One region of the Reyranella sp. genome, then DNA from elsewhere that is predicted to be linked to it. Evidence: riboswitches for the same ligand, from Rfam matches in the RefSeq annotation. Region 1 holds a riboswitch; the other holds the start of a gene.
The links. Region 1 has a riboswitch for thiamine pyrophosphate ahead of thiC (phosphomethylpyrimidine synthase ThiC). Riboswitches for the same ligand answer to the same signal wherever they lie in the genome.
Positions count from the first base shown of each region.

Region 2: linked by a shared signal. The riboswitch ahead of thiO (glycine oxidase ThiO) and the one ahead of thiC (phosphomethylpyrimidine synthase ThiC) in region 1 are both predicted to bind thiamine pyrophosphate.

Region 1 covers NZ_OZ257242.1:864,867-871,432, reverse strand. Annotated here, with positions in the region: gene ACQY8M_RS04280 (IS4 family transposase) at 1-511, shown strand, start outside; gene thiC (phosphomethylpyrimidine synthase ThiC) at 573-2,387, opposite strand; TPP riboswitch at 2,436-2,556, opposite strand; gene ACQY8M_RS04270 (hypothetical protein) at 2,736-3,299, shown strand; gene ACQY8M_RS04265 (CaiB/BaiF CoA transferase family protein) at 3,316-4,509, opposite strand; gene ACQY8M_RS04260 (glycine reductase) at 4,519-5,445, opposite strand; gene ACQY8M_RS04255 (patatin-like phospholipase family protein) at 5,586-6,566, shown strand, end outside.
Region 2 covers NZ_OZ257242.1:518,631-525,196, reverse strand. Annotated here, with positions in the region: gene ACQY8M_RS02590 (NAD(P)/FAD-dependent oxidoreductase) at 1-101, shown strand, start outside; gene ACQY8M_RS02585 (branched-chain amino acid aminotransferase) at 194-1,111, shown strand; gene ACQY8M_RS02580 (MerR family transcriptional regulator) at 1,330-2,322, shown strand; TPP riboswitch at 2,351-2,466, shown strand; gene thiO (glycine oxidase ThiO) at 2,472-3,476, shown strand; gene thiS (sulfur carrier protein ThiS) at 3,445-3,642, shown strand; gene ACQY8M_RS02565 (thiazole synthase) at 3,645-4,418, shown strand; gene ACQY8M_RS02560 (thiamine phosphate synthase) at 4,421-5,023, shown strand; gene ACQY8M_RS02555 (ThiF family adenylyltransferase) at 5,020-5,982, shown strand; gene ACQY8M_RS02550 (DUF2630 family protein) at 5,994-6,236, shown strand; gene ACQY8M_RS02545 (hypothetical protein) at 6,293-6,566, shown strand, end outside.

The DNA of each region.
Region 1 (6,566 bases):
CGACGGCAAGCCGATACATTGGCGACTGCTGACGACCCATCCGGTCGCAGAGTGCGGCCAGGTACGGCGCGTCATTGACCTGTATCGCCAGCGCTGGACCATCGAGGAGTTCTTCCGCACCCTCAAGACCGCTGGCTTCGACATCGAAGACGCCGACATCGGCGAGCCGCAGGCCATGATCAACTTCGTCGCCGCCGCCACGATTGCCTCCGTAACAATCAAGCAACTCGTGCAGGCCCGCGACGGCAACACCGATCGACAGCTTGGCGATGCCTTCGATCCCGACGACCGGCCCATCCTCGAGGCCGTCTCGGCAAGGCTCGAAGGCAAGACTGCGCGCCAACGCAATCCCCATCCCACAGGCAGCTTGGCCTTCGCTGCTTGGGTCATCGCCCGCCTCGGCGGCTGGACCGGCTACTACGGTAAGCCCGGGCCAAAGCTCATGCGCATCGGTCTCGCAAAGTTCAACGACATCAAATACGGCACCACCCTCGGGCTTCGAAATGTGTGAATCCAACAGCGCGAGCGGGGGAGGGAAGCTTAAGTAAGAAAGCGAGCGTCCTTACCGACGCTCAGTCCGCAGCTTTGTCCGGCACGACATAGAGCTCGTTGCCGCCGGCTTTGAACTTGGCGCTCATCTCGTCCATGCCCTTCTTCGCATAGTCGCGGATGTCCTGGGTGATGCGCATGGAGCAGAACTTCGGCCCGCACATCGAGCAGAAGTGCGCCGTCTTGTGCGCGTCCTTGGGCATGGTCTCGTCGTGGAACTTCTCCGCTGTCGCCGGATCGAGAGAGAGGTTGAACTGGTCGATCCAGCGGAAGTCGAAGCGCGCCTTGGAGAGCGCATCGTCGCGCAGCCGCGCCGCGGGATGGCCCTTGGCGAGATCGGCGGCGTGGGCGGCGATCTTGTAGGTGATCACGCCGACCTTCACGTCATCCTTGTCGGGCAGGCCGAGATGCTCCTTGGGCGTGACGTAGCAGAGCATCGCCGTGCCGAACCAGCCGATCATGGCGGCGCCGATGCCCGAGGTGATGTGGTCGTAGCCCGGCGCGATGTCGGTCACGAGCGGTCCGAGCGTATAGAACGGCGCCTCGCCGCACTCCCTGAGCTGCTTGTCCATGTTGGCCTTGATCTTGTGCATCGGCACATGGCCGGGGCCTTCGATCATGACCTGGCAGCCCTTGTCCCAGGCGACCTTGGTCAGCTCGCCCAGCGTCGTCAGCTCGGCGAACTGCGCGGCATCGTTGGCGTCGGCATTGCTGCCCGGGCGCAGGCCGTCGCCCAGCGAGAACGACACGTCGTACTTGCGCATGATGTCGCAGATGTCGCCGAAATGCTCGTAGAGGAAGCTCTCGCGGTGCTCGGTCAGGCACCATTGCGCCATCATCGAGCCGCCGCGGCTCACGATGCCGGTGACCCGGCTCGCGGTCAGCGGCACATGCGCCAGCCGCACGCCGGCATGGATGGTGAAATAGTCGACGCCCTGCTCGGCCTGCTCGATCAGCGTGTCGCGGAAGACTTCCCATGAGAGCTTCGTCGGATCGCCGCCGACCTTCTCCAGCGCCTGGTAGATCGGCACGGTGCCGATCGGCACCGGCGAGTTACGCAGGATCCATTCGCGCGTGTCGTGGATGTTGCGGCCGGTCGACAGGTCCATGATCGTGTCGGCGCCCCAGCGGATCGCCCACACCATCTTTTCGACCTCCTCCTCCATCGAGGAGGTGACCGCCGAGTTGCCGATGTTGGCGTTGATCTTCACCAGGAAATTGCGGCCGATGATGATCGGCTCGAGCTCGGTATGGTTGATATTGGCTGGGATGATGGCGCGGCCGCGCGCGATCTCGTCGCGCACGAATTCCGGCGTGATGAACTCGGGCAGCGATGCGCCGAAGCTTTCGCCATCGGCCAGCCGCTCCTTCGCGAGCTCATGCGCCTGCTTGCGGCCAAGGTTCTCGCGCGTGGCGACGTAGATCATCTCCTTGGTGATCACGCCGGCCTTCGCCCATTCGTATTGCGTGATCTTGTGGCCGTCGAGGCCGCGTATCGGGCGCGCCAGGTTCGGGAACGGTTGCAGCGCCGAGGCCTTCACGTTGCCGTTGTCGATCGGCTGGATCGGCCGGCCGTCATATTCCTCGACGCCGCCGCGCCCGAGCACCCAGCCGCGCCGCACCGGCGCGAGACCCTTGCGGACATCGATCGAGACCGTGGGATCGGTGTAGGGGCCCGTGGTGTCGTAGACCCGAACCTTCGGCTCGGCCGGCGAGGAGAGCGTGATCTCGCGCAGGGGCACGCTGATGTCGGGTGCCGCGTCGGGCGTCACGTAGATTTTTTGCGAGGCCGGCAGCGGGCCGGTGGTGACCTTGGGGGTCGAGATGATGGTATCCATGACGAGGATCTCCCGTGGCTAGAGGCGGACGGAGACCCGGTGTTGTCGTGCAAAGGAGGCATCCTGTCCCTTCGCCGGCATGACCCGGATCAGGTTCAAAGGGTCACCGCGCTGCTCTGGCGAGCGGTCGGTATCTCAGCCCCCTGTCAGGGCACCCCTTGGACAGACGCCATCTTAGACCCATGCGTGCGGGAATGGAAACCCCCACGATTTCATCGCCACCGATGCGCTCCGCATGCAACACAACCTTTGGTTAATGGCGATTCATATTCTTCGCGATATGTTATTGGCTCGCCGACCCGCCAATGGTGATCAACCTTGAACTATCGTGTCGATGGAGCAGCTTGAATGTGGCGCGCTCTCGGCTTTGCCGTACTCGTCGTGGCCGGAACGGCATCTGCTCTGGTGGTTAAGCTCTTCTACATCCCTGCCATTTTCATCATTGTGCTGCGTCTCCTTCTGCCACCGATGCCGCACCCGTGTTATACAGAGACTCTCGATCGACAGAATGGGATAGGCGGCTACGACTTCGAGATCAGCGATACGAGCTGCAAGACTTTCGCGGCAGATGAAGCTGTAACCATCTTCGTGACCCGGCCGGGAGATCCCCGGAAAACGGCACTGTTCAAGTACACGCCTGGCGACGAACACCCCGTCATTACCCTTACTGACCCACATACGATAACAATATCGGCCCGGCACGTAAGCTCGATCCATTTCCGCAAGAGCGGCTGGGCCGACATGTCGGTCCGCTATGACCTGGCCGCCATTGAATTTCCCGAGAAATACCCGGACTGGGTCCATCGCCGTCAGGAATACTTCCTGTGCCGGCTATTGGAGAAGCAATACATATCCGACTGGGACGAATGCTCGCCTTATGCGACGGACGATCATCTCTTTCGTCCCAAGTAACTCGTCCTGTCTGTGGCTAGACGACCTTCGCCGCGCGCATCTCCGCGATCTCGGCCGCGGAATAGCCCGCCGCGCGCAGCACTTCGTCGGTGTGCTCGCCGAGCTTGGCGGGCGGGCGCTCGACGGAGCCGCCGTCATGTTCCATTCGGAAGCCCGAGCCCACCACGGTAATCGGTCCGTGCTCGGTCTCGACCGTCTGCATGATGGTGCGATGGCCGAAATGGTCGAGCTTGACCGTCTCGGGAATGGTGAGCACGCGGCCGGCGGGAATGTCGTTCTTGGCAAAGATATCGGCCCACTCCGCCGAGGTGCGCTGCTTCATCACCTCTTCAATGATCTCGTGCAGCGCCTTGTTGTTGGCGATGCGGGTCGGCCAGTCCTTGAACTGCGGATCGGCGGTGGCATCGGCGCGGCCGAGCTGCTTCATCAGGCGCTGGAACTGCGGGTCGGTCATCACCGCCAGCACCATCCAGCCGTCCTTGGTCTTGAACAGGTTGCCGGTCGGCTTGCGCGTCACCGAGAGGTTCTGCGCCTGCTCGTGCACCCGGCCGGTCATCATGTGCTCGGTGAACTGCTGGGCGAGGAAGCCCGTCACGGCGTCGATCATGGCGACGTCGACTAGCTGGCCCTTGCCGGTGTGCGTGCGCTGGTAGAGCGCGGAGGCCACGCCGAACGCGCCGGTGAATCCGGACATCACGTCGGCGCCGGCGAAGCCCACGCGGGTCGGCCCGTTGGACGGGAAGCCGGTGATCGACATCAGCCCGGACATCGCCTGGATCATGCCGTCGAACGCCGCCGTCGCCTTGTCGGGACCGACCTGGCCGAAGCCCGAGACCGCCGCGTAGATCAGGCGCGGATTGATCTCTTTCAGCGTGTCGTAGCCGATGCCGAGCTTGTCCATCACGCCGGGACGGAAGTTCTCCATCACGACGTCCATCTTCGGCACCATGCGCTTGATGACCTCGATCGCCCTGGGCTGCTTGAGGTCCATGGTGATCGAGCGCTTGCCGGCATTGACCGCCACCCAGGGCGCCGCGAGACCGCGCTTTTCCCAAGCGTCGGCGCGGTTGCCGAAGCGCATGTCGTCGCCTTCGCGCGATTCGACCTTGATCACGTCGGCGCCGAGCAGGGCGAGCTGATAGGAGGCGTATGGCCCTGCGAGAACACGCGTGAAATCGAGGATCTTCACGCCGGCAAACGGCTTACTCATGGTCCAATCCTAGGCGACGCCCGCCTTCTTGCGCTGCTCCAGCGCGGTCTGCTTGATCTTGTCGTTTTCGGCGCGGCGCCTGGCGACTTCCTCGGCCGGCATGCGGGCAACGTTGTTGTAGTCGTTCTTCCAATCGCCGTCCTCGGTCCAGCGCAGCGGCGACTGCACCGTGGTGCGCGGGCCCACCGCGCTCTCCAGCACCTTCAGTGCGAGGTCGAGCGTGAAGCGCTGGGTGTCGGGCTCGTGCGGCTTGCCCGCCGAATTGCCGAGCGGGAAGTCGCTGAACAGGAAGCGCGGCACGCCGGCCCATTCGACGATGTCCTTGGCGGCTCCCATGACGACGGTCGGGATGCCGTTCCGTTCGAGGTAGCGAGCGACCAGACTCACGGTCTGGTGACAGACGGGTCAAGTCGGGACGAGCAGCGCGGCGTCGACCTGGTCCTGCCGGCAGCGCGCCAGGATCTCCGGCGCGTCGGTCTCGAGCGTGACCCGCTGGCTGCGGTTGGTCGGTGCGCCGTGGAAGCGCTTGGCCAGGGTGAAACGCCCTTGGCCAGCAAACTCGCGCATCAGCGGCAGCGGGAACCAAGTTCCGGAGTCCTTGGCCGTGGTGTGCTTGCGGTCGTAGCCGATATGGCTGATTCGCGTGTCGTGATCGATCGATGTGTCGCCGGAATAGACCGTGTAGAACTTGGCCCCTGCATTGTAGAGCGCACCCGGCCCCTGATCGCCCTTGTCGGGCTGGTAGGGCGCCGCGGTGGTGATCAGCGCCAGCGTACTGTCCTTCAGCGGCTTCTTGAGCGGCGTGAACGGCGCATCGACATAGTGGGCCCAGCGGTAGGGATTGTCGTATCCCAGCGCCACGTAATAATCGCGCGTACGTCGCATGTAGTCGATCGGCGCGTCGAACTCGGGTGCGAAGTCGGTAGTGTCGGCCATGGCTGGAAAGTGCGACTGGCCGGGCGCGAAGTCAAATTCCCGTCAAACGACAGTTTCGCGGGCAGGCAACCAGAGTGCCTTGGCATTCGCCGCCAACGCCGGCTACTCTCGAGCCGACTGCAACCCTCTTTGCGCCGCCGATGACCTGCCCAAAGCGGATCTTTCTCGTGTTCGAAGGCGGCGGCGCAAAGGGGATTGTTCATGTTGGCGCCCTGAGGGCGCTCGATAGCGAGCCCAAGATCGAAATCGCCGGCGTTGCGGGGACGTCCGCCGGGGCGATCGTGGCCGCTTTGGTAGCTGCAGGTTACAGCGCGCGGGAACTGGTCGCCAACGACGGAACCAGCCCGATGCTGCGGCTTCTGGGAATGGATGCGGCGACCGACTTTTTCGGCCGCCATTGGGATCGGCTCGCCCTGGCACGATGGGCAGCCAGTGACCCCATTGTGGCCCTGTTGCTGACGGCTGTGCCCTCGGCAGCAGCGGCATGGGCGAGCGCCCGCTTCGCCGGCCTGACGGTGGCGGAAGCCGGTTTGCTCTTCATTGCCTGCTTTGGGGCGACGATAGCGTGGATTGGGACAAGGCTCGCCAGGGGCCTGAGCAGCCTGGACCTCCTTGTCGATAAGCTCGACCGGGCCCTCGCCATGAAGCTGGGAATCCAGGGACCGGTTCGATTCGCCGATTTCGAGGCGAGAGGCAGGCCTCTGCGCATCGTGGCCACCGACGTTGCTGCAAGACGCCTGAAGATATTCTCCGGCAGCGCGACGCCGTCGGTGCAGGTAGCCGAGGCTGTTGCGGCATCGGCGGCACTGCCGATCGCGTGCTCGTTCCGCCATATCGAAGGCTGCCGATACATCGACGGGGGCATCGTCAGCAACTTGCCCGCCTGGACGTTCGACGAGGAACGCGCGCTTGATCCCGATGCCATCACGCTCGCGGTAACGATAGAAGCAGGCACGAATGCCCCGGCCAATGCCGAACTCGGTCCGCTCGGGCTGATGGGGTCGATCCTGAGGTCGGCGATGTTCGGACGCCAGCATCTCGAGACGAGGGCGGCGCCGCGGCTGTTCATCCTGCCGCTGAAAACGGAGATCGACGTCGTCGACTTCGATATCGGCCGCGAC
Region 2 (6,566 bases), 350 kb from region 1:
ATATGACGCAGCGGCTCATGAACGTGCTCGGCGGCACCGCGTCGTTCCGGAGCCTGTTCAACCCCCGAGTGATCGGAGCGCTTCTGAGGCAGCCTCCTTGACAAGGACAATAATACTGACCTATTGATCGCGAATGTTGCGTTGTGGCGGTTTCAAACGACCTGTTTGGAATCAATCGAAAGGAGCCTCAGCAATGTCCGCAAATATGGAAGACCGCGACGGTTTCATCTGGTTCGACGGCGAGCTGCTGCCGTGGCGCGAGGTCAAGGCCCATGTCCTGACCCACGCCCTGCATTACGGCTCGGCCGTCTTCGAAGGCGAGCGCATCTATGACGGCCGGGTCTTTCGCCTCGCCGCGCATAGTGCCCGCCTCAAGAACTCGGCCCGGCTGCTCGACTACGACCTGCCGTGGTCGCGCACGGAGATCGAGGACGCGACGCGCGCCGTCGTGAAGGCCAACAACCTGACCTCGGGCTACATCCGCCCGATCGCCTGGCGCGGCTCGGAGGTCTTGGGCGTGTCGGCGATCGGCACGACGGTGCATCTCGCCATCGCGCCGTGGGCGCAGGAGGGCCGCCTGTCGGTGCAGGTGAAGCCCGGCGGCATCAACGTCACCATGGCCAAGTACCGGCGGCCCGGCCCCGACATGGCTCCTGGCGGCGCCAAGGTGGCGGGTCTCTATGTCATCTGTGGCATCGAGAAGGACCGCGCGCTCAAGGCGGGCTTCGACGATGCGCTGATGCTCGACTGGCAGGGACGGCTGGCCGAATCGACGGGCGCCAACATCTTCCTGGCGATGGGCGGCAAGCTGGTCACGCCCAAGGTCGAGAACTTCCTCGACGGCATCACCCGGCGCGCGGTGATGGGGATGGCGGACAAGCGCGGCTGGTCGGTCGAGGAGCGCGCCGTGATGCCCGAGGAGCTCGACGACGCGAGCGAGGTGTTCCTCTGCGGCACCGCCGCCGAGCTCGTGCCGGTCGGGGCGATCGACGATCGGCGCTTCCAAGTCGGCCCGATGACGCGCGCGCTGATGGAGGACTTCCAGACGCTGGTGCGCCGACCCGACAGCGAGGGCTTCGGGGAGTCTTCGCATTTTGCGACAGTCGACTGAAGAAGGAACACCAACTTTCCCGTCATCCCGACCGAAGCGAAGCGGAGTTGAGGGAGCTGTTCATATCGGCAGAAGTCTATGAATAAGGTTCCTCCACTCCGCTTCGCTCCGGTCGGGATGACGACGTTTTTGGTTCACGTGCGATTGTCCGCGATATTGACTCGGCCCTTGGGGCAGCCTCGATAAGGAGGGGCGGTCGAACAATCGAGAGGCGATCCATGGACTCTTCCGCCGCTTTCTTGAACGCGTCCGAAGCCGCCAGCCGGCTCGGCGTGTCGGCAAAAGCGCTGCGGCTGTACGAGCAACGGGGCTTGATCGCGCCGATCCGCAGCGCGGCCGGATGGCGGGCCTATGGTCCCAACGAGATGAGTCGTGCGCGAGAGATTGCGGCGCTGCGGGCTCTCGGCTTCAGTCTCGCCCAGGTGGCGCGGGTGTTGAACGGCGATCCGCGCGGCCTCGAATCCGCGCTGGCCACGCATCAGGCCGCCCTCGAGGACCGGTTGCGCCAGCTCGTCGCGACCATCGAGACGGTCGGAAGCTTGCGCGAGAATCTCGCTCGCGGCGAAACTCCGACGGTCGGCGACCTGGCGTGCCTGGCGGCACGGGATTCCGAACCCACGGTCGCTTTCGACCTTCCCTATCCCTGGGGCGGCGAGCGGTTCGAATTGGGACGGGTACGGCCCCTGAACTACATCGTCGGCCCGCTGGGCAGTGGCAAGACACGGCTGGCGCAGCGTCTGGCCGAAACCCTGCCCAATGCGGCCTTTCTCGACCGATCGGTGCGCAGTCCCGTCGACGCCAAGGTCGAGCGGACGTTGGCCTGGCTAGTGGAGGATGGCGCCACGGTATCGGACGCCCTCATCGCCCTGATCGCTGGACTGGAGGCGGGTGGCCCGGCCATCCTGGTCGTCGACATGATCGAACAGGGGCTGGACCACGGCACCCAGGAGGCAACGATCGCCCATCTGCGGCGCCGTGGACCGGCCGGCCGGCCGATCTTCATGCTCACCCGCTCGAACGCGATCCTCGATCTGGCGGCGGTCGGCAGCGATGAAGCGATCATTTTCTGTCCCGCCAACCATAGCCCTCCGGTCTATGTCGCCCCATATCCCGGTACGCCGGGCTACGAGGCCGTCGCCACCTGCCTGGCCTCGCCGGAGGTGCGGGCCAGGACGGAGGGTGTCATCGCCTGGCGGCCGCAGGCCGCTTGACAGCAGGCGCTGTCGGCAGTTTGTTTTGTCGACGTCCGAGGGGTGTCCGGTTTCCGCAGGAGCCGGTCTGAGACAGCCGGTGGGGCTGAACCCTTTGAACCTGATCCGGGTCATGCCGGCGAAGGAACGGGAGCAGCACGTTGAGACCATTGAATGTCACTGTTGTCGGAGCGGGCGTCGCGGGCCTAGCCACGGCGCTCGAGCTCAGCGAGCGCGGTTTCGCCGTCGAGGTGATCGAACGCGGCCGCGCGCTGGGCGACGGCGCCTGCTCATGGATGGCCGGGGGCATGTTGGCGCCGTGGTGCGAACGCGCGTCGGCCGACGAGGCGGTGCTGACCCTGGGCGCGCCGTCGATCGACTGGTGGGCGCGGCGCTTCCCCGGCACGACGCACAATGGCAGCCTGGTCCTGGCGTTGCCGCGCGACGCGACGGAGTTGCCGCGCTTCGCCGAGCGCACGTCGAATTACGAGTGGCTCGACGAGGCGGGCATCGGTGCGCTCGAGCCCGACCTCGCCGGCCGCTTCCGCCGCGCGCTGTTCTTCCGCCAAGAGGCACATCTCGATCCACGCCGCGCCTTGCCGGCGCTGGCCGATCTCCTGAAGCGGCAGAAGGTCGCGATCCGCTTCGGCGTCGACATGCAGGCGACGGCGACCAAGGCCGACCTGGTCGTCGATTGCCGCGGGCTCGCGGCGCGTGACGTGCTGCCCGATCTGCGCGGCGTGCGCGGCGAGATGGTGGTGATCCGCTCGCGCGAGGTGTCGCTGTCGCGGCCGGTGCGGCTGCTGCATCCGCGCATCCCGCTCTACATCGTGCCGCGCGGCGGCGGTGTGTTCATGATCGGCGCGACGACCATCGAGAGCGAGACGCGCGGCGGCGCGAGCGTGCGCTCGACCGTCGAGCTGCTGAACGCGGCCTATGCGCTGCATCCGGCGTTCGGCGAGGCCGAGATCCTCGAGCTGGGCGCGGACCTGCGGCCCGCCTTTCCCAACAACCTGCCGGCCGTGCGGCGTGCCTCGCGCTCGCTGCATGTGAACGGCCTCTACCGCCATGGCTTCCTGCTTGGGCCGGCCATGGCACGACAAGCCGCTGACATGGCGTCGGCAATGGACCTGGAGAAGACCGATGCAGATCTTCGTGAACGGCGATCGGCATGACATCGAGCCTGCCACCCTGGCGCTGGCGCTGGACGCGCTGGGCTATGGCGGCAAGAAGATCGCGACGGCGGTGAACGGCCGCTTCGTCGCCGCGCCCGCACGCCCGAAAGTCGAGCTCAGCGACGGCGACAAGATCGAGGTCGTGGCGCCGATGCAGGGAGGCTGACCATGACGTTCTATGGAGTCGAGCTGTCCTCGCGCCTGCTGCTCGGGACCGCGCGCTATCCCTCGCCCAAGGTGCTGGTCGACGCGATCAAGGCATCGGAGGCCGAGGTGGTGACCGTGTCGCTGCGCCGCGAGGCGGGCAGCGAGCGCAGCGGACAGGGCTTCTGGTCGATCATCCGCGCGCTCGGTGTGCGCGTGCTGCCCAATACGGCCGGCTGCCACAGCGTGAAGGAGGCGGTGACGACCGCGCACATGGCACGTGAGTTGTTCGATACGCCGTGGATCAAGCTCGAGGTCATTCGCGACGACGAGACGCTGCAGCCCGACGTGTTCGGCCTGGTCGAAGCGGCGAAGGTGCTGAACGAGGAAGGCTTCGATGTCTTCCCCTACACGACCGAGGATCTCTCGGTGGCCGACCGGCTGGTCGAGGCGGGCTGCAAGGTGCTGATGCCGTGGGGCGCGCCGATCGGCTCAGCGCGCGGCCTGAACAACGCCTACGGTCTCAAGGCGATGCGCGCGCATTTCCCGGACATACCGCTGGTGGTCGATGCCGGGCTCGGCGTGCCGTCGCATGCCGCGGCGGCGATGGAGCTGGGCTACGACGCCGTGCTGCTCAACACGGCGGTGGCCGAGGCCGGCGATCCCGTTGCGATGGCCAAGGCCTTCGCCTTGGCGATTGAAGCCGGCCGCATGGCCTTCGCTGCCCGGCCGCTCGAGCCGCGCGACATGGCGGCGCCGTCCACGCCGGTGTTCGGCAAGGCTGCGTTGGGAGACTAACCATGATCGATCCATTCTATCCCGTCGTCCCCGATTCGAGCTGGGTGGCGCGTCTGGTGCCGGCGGGCGCCAAGTTCGTGCAGCTCCGCATCAAGGATCAGCCGGACGCCGAATTGCGCCGCCAGGTGCGCGAGGCGCAAGCGGTCTGCACGCGCCACGGCGCCGATCTCATCGTCAACGACTACTGGCAGATCGCGATCGACGAGCGCTGCAGCTGGGTGCATCTCGGCCAGGAGGATCTCGTCGACGCCGATGTGAAGGCGATCCGTCGCGCGGGCCTGAAGCTCGGCGTCAGCACCCACGATCACGCCGAGCTGGAGAAGGGCCTCGCCGTCGACCCGGATTACGTGGCGCTCGGACCGGTCTGGCCGACGGCGCTGAAGAAGATGCCGTGGGCGCCGCAGGGGCTCGACCGCCTCGGCGAATGGAAGAAGCTGATCGGCAACCGGCCGCTGGTCGCGATCGGCGGCCTCACCCTCGACCGCGCGCTGCTCTGCCTCAAGGCCGGCGCCGATTCGGCCGCCGTGGTGGGCGACATCGTGAACAACCCCGATCCCATCGCGCAGGCCAGGGCGTGGATCGCCGCGACGCGAGTGGCCGCATGACCGATCGTTACGCCCGGCAGACGATCCTCGCCGAAGTCGGCGCGGCAGGGCAGGCGCGTCTCGCGGCGGCGTCGGTGCTGGTGGTCGGCGCGGGCGGGCTCGGCTGTCCGGTGCTGCAATATCTCGCCGGCGCCGGTGTTGGACGTATCACGATCGTCGATCACGACACGGTCGAGGAGACCAACCTCCATCGCCAGCCGCTCTATGGCATGGACGACATCGGCAAGCCGAAGGCCGAAGCGGCGCAGGCGAGGCTGCTGCGCTTCAATCCCGGCATCGCTATCGACGCCGTCGTCGAGCGTCTGACGCCACAGAATGCAACGCGTCTCGTGGCCGATGCCGACGTGATCGTCGACGCCGCCGACAGCTTCGCCGTGACCTACATCCTGAGCGATGCCTGCCACGCGGCGGCCAAACCGCTGGTCTCCGCCTCGGTGATCGCGCTGACGGGCTACGCCGGCGTCTTCTGCGGCGGCGGCCCGAGCTATCGCGCGGTGTTTCCCGAGGTCTCGGTCGACGGCGGCACCTGCGCCACCGTGGGGGTGCTGGGCACGGCCGTCGCGATCCTGGGCAGCGTGCAGGCGCATCTCGTATTGCATCTGCTGGTGGGCCTGGAGCCGACGGTGCTGGGGCGGGTCGTGACCTTCGACGCAAGGCGTCTTTCGTTCGGCGGCTTCGGCTTCGAGGGCAGCCCGGAGCCGGACGCTGCGGTGCCGTTCATCGCGCCGTCGGCCCTCTCGTCGGACGACTTCGTGATCGATCTGCGCGGTGTCGACGAGGCGCCGCGAACTTTTGCCGACGGCCGCAGGATCGATGTCGCCGGTATCGACGCGATCGCCGCGGAACTTCCCGCCGCGCGCCGCATTGTCCTTTGTTGCCGCAGCGGGCAACGGGCCCTGATGGCCGCCGACAGGCTGCGCGACAGAGGGTACGATATCGCCCTCGTTGCCTTGGGTTGAGGAGCTTCATCATGGCGCACACGACCGATCAGACCGTGCTCGACCACATCGAACGGCTGGTCGCCGAAGAGAAGACGCTCTACCACAAGGGCGAGATCTCCGACGCCGAGAAGGAACGGCTCGCCGCCGTCAACGTCGAGTTGGACCGCTACTGGGACCTGCTGCGCCAGCGCCGCGCCCTGCGCGAGTTCGGCAAGAACCCGGACGAGGCGGAAGTCCGGCCGGCACGAACGGTCGAGAACTACACCGGCTGAACCGCAACTCCTTCTATGTGCAGGCCGTTCACTCCCAGCAACCACGGGAGTGAACAATGACGCACAATCACGCAGTCGTCTGGCTCGATGCACGTGAGGCCAAGGTCTTCAGCTTCGATGCCGACGATGTCGACAAAAAGCGTGTGAAGGCCGATGCACCGCGCAAGCATGTGCGTCATTCCGGCAATGTCGGCGCGGGCAAGGGCCGCGATAACCGCGAGTATTTCGAAGCGATCCTCGCCGAGGTCGAGGCGACCCTCGACGACGTCGACGGATGGATGATCACGGGGCCGGACGGTGCGCGCCAGGACTTCGAGAAGTATGTGCGCG